Regions from separate parts of the Pseudomonas sp. NPDC087598 genome, predicted to be linked through region 2. Evidence: riboswitches for the same ligand, from Rfam matches in the RefSeq annotation. Region 2 holds a riboswitch; the other holds the start of a gene.
What was found. A riboswitch is a leader RNA that binds a small molecule or an ion and turns the genes downstream of it on or off. The one in region 2 is predicted to bind manganese.
Positions count from the first base shown of each region.

Region 1 (5,322 bases), on a different contig from region 2:
CGATGCCCAGCAGCGAATAACCCACATGCAGGAAAATCGCCGTGCCGACACCCAGCGCCGTCCAGGTGCCGGCGCGGCGACCGTGGGTCACGCTTTCGCGTACCACCACGGCAAAGTCCGGGCCGGGGCTGGCGACGGCCAGCAGGTGGATCAGTGCAACGGTCAAGAACTCGGTCCAGTACATGGGGGCTCCTACAATTTCGGGATAAACATTGAATCTGCGGCCACCACCCATTTGTGGCGAGGGAGCTTGCTCCCGCTCGGCTGCGCAGCAGTCGTAAAACCGGATGTCGCAGTACTTCTGAAAAAACTCGAGCGTCCTGATTGGGACGGCTTCGCCCTCCAGCGGGAGCAAGCTCCCTCGCCACAGAGTCTGCACTCACCTGCAACATATCGGTGGAGTTCGACCAGCACGTAACGTTTTGTTTCATCTGGTAGGCTCGGCAGATTACGCCTTCCGTTCAAAGCACAAAAGGTACAGTTGATGACGAACCCGCGCCGCGCCGTATTCCTCGATCACCCTTCGCTGGATCTTGGCGATCTTGACCTCAGCCCGTTGCGCGCCTGCTTCAGCGACCTGCAACTGTTCGCCCAGACCTTGCCAGAACAAGTCACCGAACGCCTGCACGGCGCAACCGTTGCGATCTCCAACAAGATCCTGATCGACGCCGCTGCGATGGCTGCCAACCCGGACTTGAAGCTGATCCTGATCACCGCCACCGGCACCAACAACGTCGACCTCGCGGCCGCCCGCGCCCACGGCATCACGGTGTGCAACTGCCAGGGTTACGGCACGCCATCGGTGGCGCAACACACGATCATGCTGCTGCTCAACCTCGCAACCCGCTTGGCCGACTACCAGAAAGCCGTCGGCGAAGGTCGCTGGCAGCAGGCGAAACAGTTCTGCCTGCTCGATTACCCGATTGTCGAACTCGAAGGCAAAACCCTCGGTCTGCTCGGTCATGGCGAGCTCGGCGGCGCCGTCGCACGCTTGGCTGAAGCGTTCGGCATGCGCGTATTACTCGGCCAGATTCCGGGGCGTCCGGCCCGAGCGGATCGTCTGCCGCTGGATCAACTGCTGCCGCAGATCGATGCCCTGACTCTGCACTGCCCGCTCAACGAACACACCCGTCACTTCATCGGCGCCCGCGAACTGGCCTCGATGAAACCCGGAGCGTTCGTGGTCAACACTGCCCGGGGCGGATTGATCGACGAACAGGCGCTGGCCGATGCCCTGCGCGGCGGCCATCTCGGCGGCGCCGCCACCGATGTGCTCAGCGTCGAGCCACCCACCCAGGGCAATCCGCTGCTGGCCGCCGACATCCCGCGCCTCATTGTCACCCCGCACAACGCTTGGGGCAGTGTTGAAGCGCGGCAACGTATCGTCGGTCAATTGACCGAAAACGCCCAGGCGTTCTTCAGCGGTAAGGCGCTGCGGGTCGTCAGTTGATAAACTGCGGCACTTTTTTTTGAGGAGCAGTTATGGATCCGCGCAGTGAAGTACTGCTTCGTCAGGCCGAGTTATTCCAGGGTTCGTTGTTGCTGGCCGGTTTGCCCGCCGATGATTTGCTCGGGCGCCTGCCCAACGCCTTCGGTTGGTGCTGGCACGCAGGCGATCAAGTCGCCCTCGATGCGCGTTTCGAAGGTCGCAGCCATTTTGGCGTGAACATTCCAGAGCGCGAGTTCGACAGCGCCGTGGTGTTTTTGCCCAAATCCAAGGACCTGACCGATTACATCCTCAACGCGGTGGCTGCGCGTCTGGCCGGACGCGAAGTGTTTCTGGTCGGAGAAAAACGCAGCGGCATCGAAGGCGCATCCAAGCAGCTCAACCCGTTCGGCAAGCCACGCAAGCTCGACAGCGCACGCCACTGCCAACTGTGGCAAGTCACAGTAGCCAATGCGCCTGAAGCGAAATCGCTGGACAGTCTGGCGCAGACTTATGAGCTGCCACTGGCTGAAGGTGCGCTGAAAGTCATCAGCCTGCCGGGGGTGTTCAGCCACGGCCGACTGGATCGCGGCAGTGCGCTGCTGCTGGAGCATCTGGACAAACTGCCGAGCGGTCATCTGCTCGACTTCGGCTGTGGCGCCGGGGTGTTGGGCGCGGCGGTCAAACGTCGCTACCCGCACAATCAAGTCACGTTGCTCGATGTCGACGCATTCGCCGCCGCCAGCAGCCGTCTGACATTGGCTGCCAACGGTCTGGAAGCCGACGTACTGACCGGTGACGGAATCGATGCGGCGCCGATGGGCTTGAGCGCCATTCTGAGCAACCCGCCATTCCATGTCGGCGTGCACACCGATTATTTCGCAACCGAGAACTTGCTGCGAAAAGCGGCTAAACATCTGAAAAACGGTGGCGAACTACGCTTGGTGGCGAACAGTTTCCTGAAGTATCAACCGCTGATCGAAGAGCATCTCGGGGTCTGTGCGATCAAGGCTGAAGGCAACGGTTTCCGGATTTACCGGGCCAAGCGTGGCTGAGGTTTGTTTTCAAAAAGAGGCTTGCTCTATCGGATTTGCCTAGGCAGAATCCGCTCCGTCCTAGGGGAGTAGTCTCCCACGAGCGCTATGCTCGTCCGGCATACGTCAACATACTTGATCCTCAGATCATGGCGTATGCGACCCAAGCGTCCGCACCAGACGGATCGCTGGGTTTGACAAGACCTATGACACGCACACCTTACCCGGGGCGGGAAGGCTGTACGTGTCATAGCCGTGTCGACCCGCCCCTTAGGAAAATCCTGATGCTGGACTCGTTACTCGTTCCCACCGCAATCGTTGCCTTGGCCGAAATCGGCGACAAGACGCAACTGCTCGCGCTGATTCTCGCCGCTCGCTTCCGCAAACCCTGGCCGATCATTGCCGGTATTGTCGCCGCGACCCTGGCCAACCACGCAGCAGCCGGTGCGGTCGGCGCCTGGTTCGGCAGCTTCTTCTCAGACTCCGTTCTGCACTGGATTCTCGCCGCGAGCTTCACGGCCACGGCGTTGTGGACGCTGGTGCCAGACAAGATGGACGACGATGAAACCAGCACCGCACGCAAATTCGGGCCGTTCCTGACCACGCTGATTGCGTTCTTCCTGGCTGAAATGGGTGACAAGACACAGGTCGCGACAGTGATGCTCGCCGCGCAATACCCGGAACTCTGGCTGGTGATTATCGGTACGACGGCGGGCATGTTGATTGCCAACGTGCCGGTGGTGTTAGCGGGTAACTTTGCCGCGGACAAATTGCCGCTGACCTTGATCCGTCGCCTGGCGGCTTCGGCATTCCTGATTCTGGCGATCGCTGCGGTGTACAAGGCGATGCAGAGCAGTGGCTGGGTTTAACGGCGTAAGTCGGTAGACCGAGTTATCGTTCTTCGCGAGCAGGCTCGCTCCCACAGTGGAATGCATTCCAAAGGTGGGAGCGAGCCTGCTCGCGAAGGGGCCATCAGCAGCTCTGAAACCCATCAGGACTTCGGAGCTTTTTCGTACAGCGGCATGACCTTCGGAATCGCTGCCTGCAATGAGGCGATCCGGCTGGTCGATGCCGGGTGAGTGCTCATGAACTCAGGCGGCGAACCTTCCGAAGCCTTGCTCATCTTGTTCCACAGCGTGATCGCCGCGTTCGGGTTGTACCCGGCGCGAGCAGCCAGTTCCAGACCGATCAGGTCAGCTTCGTTTTCATTGGCACGGCTGTTCGGCAGTGTCATGCCGTAGTTGGCCACGGTGTCGGCCAGCGCCAGACTGTCCTGCCCCAGACCGAGCAACGCACCCGCGCCCTGCTTGGCCATCTCGATACCGTAAGCCTTGGACATCGCTTCACGACCGTGCTCGCGCAAGGCGTGGGCGATTTCATGGCCCATCACCGCGGCGATTTCATCGTCGGTGAGTTTCAGGCTGTCGATCAGCCCGGTGTAGAAAATGATCTTGCCGCCAGGACCGCAGTTGGCGTTGAGTTCGTCGCTCTTGATCAGATTGACTTCCCACTTCCACTGCGCCGCATCCGGGCGGAAATTCGGCGCTTGGGCGATCAACCGGTCGGCAATTGCCTGAACCCGTTTGGCATCGCTGCTGGTCTTGTCCAGCACGCCCTTGCCGGACGCCTCGCCAACGGTCTTCTGATACGACTGGGCATACATCTGGTCGACCTCTTGCGAGGACAGCATGCTGAACATGTACTGCTTGCGCTCGACACCGACGGCGCCGCCGCTGGTGGTGTTGACCGACTGACAACCGGCCAGCAACAGCGCTGCGCTCAGTGCACTTACAACCAATGTCTTGTTCATTCAAAAGCTCCCTGAAAACCTGCCGCGTATCCTAGGCGGGTAATTGTATCGGCGCCAGATACAACGGACGTATTGCAGCGACTTTCAGACGCTTCCCACCGCTGCTGTCGTAAAAGATTCATACCGAGCGCCAGGCCCTCTGCCACTGCGTCGCACACTGATCCATTTGCGACATTGGCGTTCAATGGCAACTGTTCGCACTCATGGCCCAATGCCTGCTGCCGATACAACAGCGCAGACGTCCTCTTGCGTGCGGAGCTCCCATGAAGTTCAAGTCGATTCAGTTTTCCGTCGCCGCCCTGGCTGGCGCCATCGTTCTCAGCGTGGTCGCCGCGCTGGTGCTGTATGCGCTGTTTTCCGGCGCCCGCACTCAGGAGATGGTGCAGCAGCGCACCCAGGCCCAGTTCGAACAAGTCATCGAGCAGCGCCTGACATCGCTGGCACAAACCCAGGTCAGCCAGATCCAGCGCGAACTGGAAGCGCCGCTATTGATTGCCGGCGGTCTGGTGCGGGTCAACGCCCTGCTCGGCACGCCGGGCGCCGATGGCCAGCCGCGCCTGAACGTCAGCCGTGAACAACTGATCAGCCTGATCAAAGAAAACGTCGAGAAGAACCCGAAGATTCTCGGCACTTACATCGGCTGGGAAAAAAACGCTCTGGATCACAACGACGCTGCCTACATCGGCACCAGTGTGGTGGGTATCGACGCGGCCAACGGGCGTTTCCTGCCGTGGTGGTTCCGCAATGACGACGGCACGCTCGGCCTCGATAAACTGGTGGACGTCGACGATCAGAAAGTCCTCTCCACCGGCGTGCGCGCCAGCGAGTACTACCTGTGCTCGAAAGAGAGCAAGAAATCCTGCGTGATCGATCCGGCGCCTTATAAAGTCGGCGACAAGATCGTCATGCTCGCCTCATTTATCGAACCGATCATGCTCAACGGTGCCTTCCAGGGCATCGTCGGCGCCGACCTGTCGGTGAACTTCATCCAGGAAATGCTCCTCGCTGCCAACCAGAAACTCTACAGCGGCGCCGGCGAGATGGCGCTGGTT
Region 1 is NZ_JBIUWQ010000069.1:1,482-6,803, reverse strand. It holds gene ACIOWE_RS26170 (LysE family translocator) at 1-184, opposite strand, end outside; gene ACIOWE_RS26165 (2-hydroxyacid dehydrogenase) at 485-1,450, shown strand; gene ACIOWE_RS26160 (methyltransferase) at 1,483-2,481, shown strand; yybP-ykoY riboswitch at 2,533-2,655, shown strand; gene ACIOWE_RS26155 (TMEM165/GDT1 family protein) at 2,745-3,329, shown strand; gene ACIOWE_RS26150 (M48 family metallopeptidase) at 3,452-4,270, opposite strand; partial or broken gene ACIOWE_RS26145 (HAMP domain-containing protein) at 4,474-5,322, shown strand, end outside.
Region 1: another riboswitch for manganese. It lies ahead of ACIOWE_RS26155 (TMEM165/GDT1 family protein); the one in region 2 lies ahead of mntP (manganese efflux pump MntP).

Region 2 (5,322 bases):
CTTCTGGTCTTGCCATTGCGAACGTTCAGCAGTGGTGCATTGCGGGCCGGCAATGGCCAACGGGCTGGCGACAATCAGGGACAACAGCAGAAGTTTGCGCATGGAAACACTCTCGCTCGATGAGGAAGGCCTCACTGTGCAAAAGCAACCTTAGCGAAAGCTTAGTTGGCAATGAGTCGTTACATCTTTCCCGTCGGCTCGACTGCCACGACTCGCTGCGCAGCGGCATGATGCCGCCGATCAAACGTCCTGTTTCCCAGCGAGAACCGTCCATGCGTCTACTTCTGGTCGAAGATGATCGTGCCCTCGGGCAAGGCATCCGCGTTGCATTGAGCAACGAAGGCTACACCCTCGACTGGTTGCAGGACGGGGTCAGCGCCTTGCATGCCTTGCGCAGCGAAAGTTTTGACCTGCTGTTGCTCGATCTCGGTCTGCCACGGCTCGACGGTCTGGCGCTGCTGCAACAATTGCGTGGCGAACAGCAGGATCTGCCGGTGTTGATCCTTACCGCCCGCGACGGCACCGCCGAGCGTATTGCCGGGCTGGATGCCGGTGCCGATGACTACTTGATCAAGCCGTTCGATGTCGACGAATTGAAGGCTCGCATCCGTGCCTTGTTGCGGCGCAGCCAGGGCCGTGCGCAACCGTTGCTGGAACACGCCGGCGTTTGCCTTGATCCGGTCAGCCAGCAAGTGACCTGGCACGGCGACGACGTGGTGGTGACGCCGATGGAGTACCAACTGCTGCATCAACTGATGGTTCGCCCCGGCAAAGTCGTCACCCGCGAACGCTTGTCGCGGGCGCTTTACGGTTGGCAGGAACGGGTCGAAAGCAACACCCTCGAAGTGTTGATCCATAACCTGCGCAAGAAACTTTCCAATGAGCTGATCCGCACGGTACGCGGCGTTGGTTATGTCGTGGAGCTCAAGCCATGATTTCCATACGCGCACGCATACTGGTGCCGGTGTTGATTCTGGTACTGATCGGCGATGTGCTGATCAGTTGGCTGGTGCTGCGCGACAGTCACCATGAAATCGAGGAGGTCTATGACGCGCAACTCGCGCAAAGTGCGCGTCTGTTGCAGGGTGTCCTCGCGCAACGTGCGCCGGGGGACAACGACTGGGACCGGCTGCATCAGGCGTTCGACGAAGCCATGAGCCGGGTCGGCGATGGCGAGGCCGCACATCCGTATGAAACGCGCTTGACGTTTCAGGTCTGGCGCAGCGACGGCCAGTTGCTGATGCGCTCGGCCGAGGCTCCGGAACTGGCAGCGCCGCCGACGACCCTCGGCTCTCACGACTTGATGGAAAACGGCCGCGACTGGTGCGCCTTCCTGCTCAAGGATAGCCGGCAAGGCCTGCTGATCTGGGTCGGTGAGCGTGATGACATTCGTCAGGACCTGATCGAGCGCATCGTCGGCCATACCGTGTGGCCCAGCGTGATCGGTGTGCCGCTGCTGGCCGTGTTGATCTGGCTGACCATCGGCTGGGGCCTGCAACCGCTGCGCGCCATGGCGCAGAGCATTCGCGGGCGCGACACCGAAACCCTGAAACCGCTTAACCTCAGCCCCCTGCCCCACGATCTTGAACCGATGCAAACGGCGCTCAACCGGCTGTTGCAGCAGATCGACAATCTGCTGGCCCGCGAGCGGCGTTTCATTGCCGATGCCGCTCATGAACTGCGTACACCGTTGGCCATTCTGCGAATCCACGCGCAAAACGCGCAACTGGCCGGCACGCCGCAACAACGTGAAGAGGCGCTGGAGTTTCTCCTCAGCGGCGTCGACCGCGCCACGCGTATTGCCAGTCAGCTACTGACTATGGCGCGGATCGAACCGCGTCTGGCCCATCCGCAAAACTACCCGGTGGAATTGACTGCACTGGTGCGCGAGGAACTGGCGGAACTGACCCCGTTGGCACTGGAAAAAAACGTCGAACTGATCCTCGACAGCGACCACCACTGCCCGGTGGAAACCGACCCCGTTGCACTGGCGATCGCCTTGCAAAACCTGCTGACCAATGCGCTGAACTTCGCCCCGCCGGGCAGCGAGGTGCGGGTCCAGGTGCAGCCACAAGCATCCGGCGCCGTGCACATCAGCGTCGAAGATGCCGGCCCCGGGATCAATGAAGAGGATTACGCACGACTGTTCGAGCGCTTTTACAGCCACGGCCACGCCAATGGCGCCGGGCTCGGGTTGGCGATTGTGCAGATGATCGTCAGCAAGATCGGTAGCACGCTAAAGCTGTACAACCTGCCGGAAGGTGGCTTGTGTGCGGAGCTGCGGATTAATCAGACCCTGCCAAGCAATTAAGTCTGGCCTGTGGCGAGGGAGCTTGCTCCCGCTGGGTCGCGAAGCGGCCCTCGCTCTTCATAAAAAAGCGGGGCCTGCTGCGCAGTCCAGCGGGAGCAAGCTCCCTCGCCACAGTTAATCACAGGCAGATATCAACTCAAGCAAGCCTCTTTTGACCTGATTTTTCAATTCAGGGTGTTTTGACAAAATTTTCATTTCTGTCCGCTTAAGATCGCCGTCCTCGTTGGGGAGTAGCCTGTTTCCGAGTCACTCGGAAGCGTTCGTATCAACATTCTCGGCAACCTGCCGTGGTACGAACACCTTTTGGTTGGTGAGACCGACGACACATCCATGCCTAAAGTCGGGCGTGTGGTTGTGTCGTTGACTCATAGCCCGACTGGAAGTGTTGCCGTGAATCCTGTTTCCCTCATATTCCTCGCCCTTGCAATGTCCACGGATGCGTTCGCCGCCGCCATCGGCAAAGGCTCCAGCCTGCACAAACCACGTCTGAGCGAAGCCCTGCGCACCGGTCTGATCTTCGGTGTCATCGAAGCCATCACCCCCATCATCGGCTGGCTTATCGGCCAGGCCGCCACGCGCTGGGTTGCCGAATGGGATCACTGGATCGCATTCACCTTGCTGGTGATCCTCGGTCTGCACATGATCTACAACGGTCTGAAGCATGAAGATGAGGAAGAGGAAAAACCCGGCCAGCACTCATTTCTGATTCTCGCCGTCACCGCGTTTGCCACCAGCATCGATGCACTTGCCGTTGGCGTGGGCCTGGCGTTTGTCGACGTCAACATCTGGGTGGCGGCCGCCGCGATTGGTATGGCAACCATGACCATGGTGACCATTGGCGTGATGCTCGGCCGCGTGCTGGGTGCGGTGGTCGGCAAACGTGCGGAAATCGTCGGTGGCGTGGTGTTGATGATCGTCGGTGCGACGATTCTGTATGAGCATCTGTCGGTCTGACTCAGCGCGAGCCTTGGCTAGCTCGGTCTCGGCTGAGTTGATTCATGAATCGGGGCCTGTGACAGGCAGCGATTTCCTGATGGATGGCGGCGTTACAGCGGCGTACTGGTACGGCGATCTGGCGTCGCAATAACCAGCTCTTTTGCCAGGCTCAACGCGTTGCCGATCGCGGCGCCGCTGGCGGTGTTGTCGAAAATGCACCAAGTGGCGACGCCCTGCTCTGTCGCGACCTGCAACGCTTGCGCGAGTTGTTGCAGGTAGGGCAAATCGTAGGCGCTGTGGTAGATGCGCGGCGAACCGTGCAAGCGCCAATATTTCGTGCCCTGCCAGCCTCTCGGTGAAGCGTCATTGCTGATACGTGAGGGGTCAACCGCCGCTTGACTGACTTGATACTTGATCAATAGCGGCTCGGCGCTGACCCACGACTCATGTCGCGGTTCCAGCACCACTGGCCCGGCGAAACGCTGGCGCAATGCGCTGAAAAAACCTTCGGCAACAGCGGCATCAAACGCCAGCGACGGCGGTAACTGCACCAGCAGGCAGCCCAGGCGATCGCCTAATCCGCTGCACTGCCCAAGGAATTCATCCACCGTCGCCTCACTGCCGGCAAGGCGCCGTTCATGGGTGATGTGTTTGGGCATCTTCACTGAAAAAGCAAAACCGTCCGGCACCGAATCTGCCCAGCGTTCGTAGGTTTGTCGGCGATGCGGGCGATAGAACGAGCTGTTGATTTCGACGCTGTTGAACTGCGTGGCATAACGCTGCAAATGCGTGCCGTCAGCCGGGAATACCGGCCAATGCTCACGCGCAAGACTCCAACCTGCACAACCGATGAAAATCAATTGTCTGCCTCCATTGCAATGTAGGAGCTGCCGCAGGCTGCGATCTTTTGATGTTGTTTTTTCAAGATCAAAAGATCGCAGCCTGCGGCAGCTCCTACACGGTTGGCGAGAAACCTACAGGGTTATTTTTTGCCGGGCAGTACGGAGCTGAGCACTTGCTTGGCGGCCTGGACGATGATGCCGGCCTCATCCGGATCGCCCTTGAGCAACGTCGTGGCGAATTTCTTAGCCTGTTCGAGCTTGATGTGCGGCGGCAGTGGCGGCACGTTCGGGTCGGTCTTGAATTCGATCAGCACCGGTACGTCCGAGGCCAGTGCCTGCTCCCAGGCAGCCGCGACGTCTTCTTCGCGGTCGACGAAAATACCCTTCAGGCCGATGGAAATGGCGAACAGGTGATACGGCACGTCCGGGATGCTCTGCGACGCTTCGAACTTGGGATCACCCTCCATCACCCGCTGCTCCCAGGTGACCTGATTGAGATCTTCGTTGTTGAACACCGCGCAGATCCATTTCGGGCTTTGCCACTGGCGCCAGTATTTGGCGACGGTGATCAGTTCGGCCATGTTGTTCATTTGCATGGCGCCATCGCCCACCAAGGCAATCACCGAACGCTCGGGGTAGGCGAATTTCGCCGCAATCGCATAAGGTACTGCGGCGCCCATCGAGGCCAGGCCGCCGGACAATGAGCACTGCATGCCACGGCGGATTTTCAGGTCGCGGGCGTACCAGTTGGCGCACGAGCCCGAATCGCTGGTGATGATCGCCGCATCCGGCAGGCGCGGTGACAGCTCATACACCACCCGTTGTGGGTTGATTGGGTTTGCCTTGGCCATGGCGCGTTTTTCCAGAGTTTTTTCCCAGGTGCCGCGCCAGCCCTCTACCTTTTTGCGCCATTTGCCCGAGGTTTTCTGTTCGAGCAGCGGCAGCAATGCGGCGAGCGTTTCCGCCGCGTCGCCTTGCAGGTTGACCTCCATCGGATAGCGCAGGCTGAGCATGTCGGGTTGCAAATCGATCTGCACGCCCCGCGCCTGGCCTTCCTTGGGTAAAAATTCGGCATACGGGAAACCCGAGCCGATCATCAACAACGTGTCGCACTCGGTCATCAGTTTGTAGCTGGGTTCGGTGCCGAGCAGGCCGATGCTGCCCGTGACCCACGGTAGATCGTCGGGCAACGCGGCTTTACCGAGCAGTGCCTTGGCCACCCCGGCGCCAAGT
Region 2 is NZ_JBIUWQ010000007.1:5,281-10,602, forward strand. It holds gene ACIOWE_RS05930 (PepSY domain-containing protein) at 1-102, opposite strand, end outside; gene ACIOWE_RS05935 (response regulator) at 273-935, shown strand; gene ACIOWE_RS05940 (ATP-binding protein) at 932-2,311, shown strand; yybP-ykoY riboswitch at 2,525-2,697, shown strand; gene mntP (manganese efflux pump MntP) at 2,702-3,265, shown strand; partial or broken gene ACIOWE_RS05950 (short-chain dehydrogenase) at 3,288-3,398, shown strand; gene ACIOWE_RS05955 (DUF72 domain-containing protein) at 3,358-4,107, opposite strand; gene ACIOWE_RS05960 (thiamine pyrophosphate-requiring protein) at 4,230-5,322, opposite strand, start outside.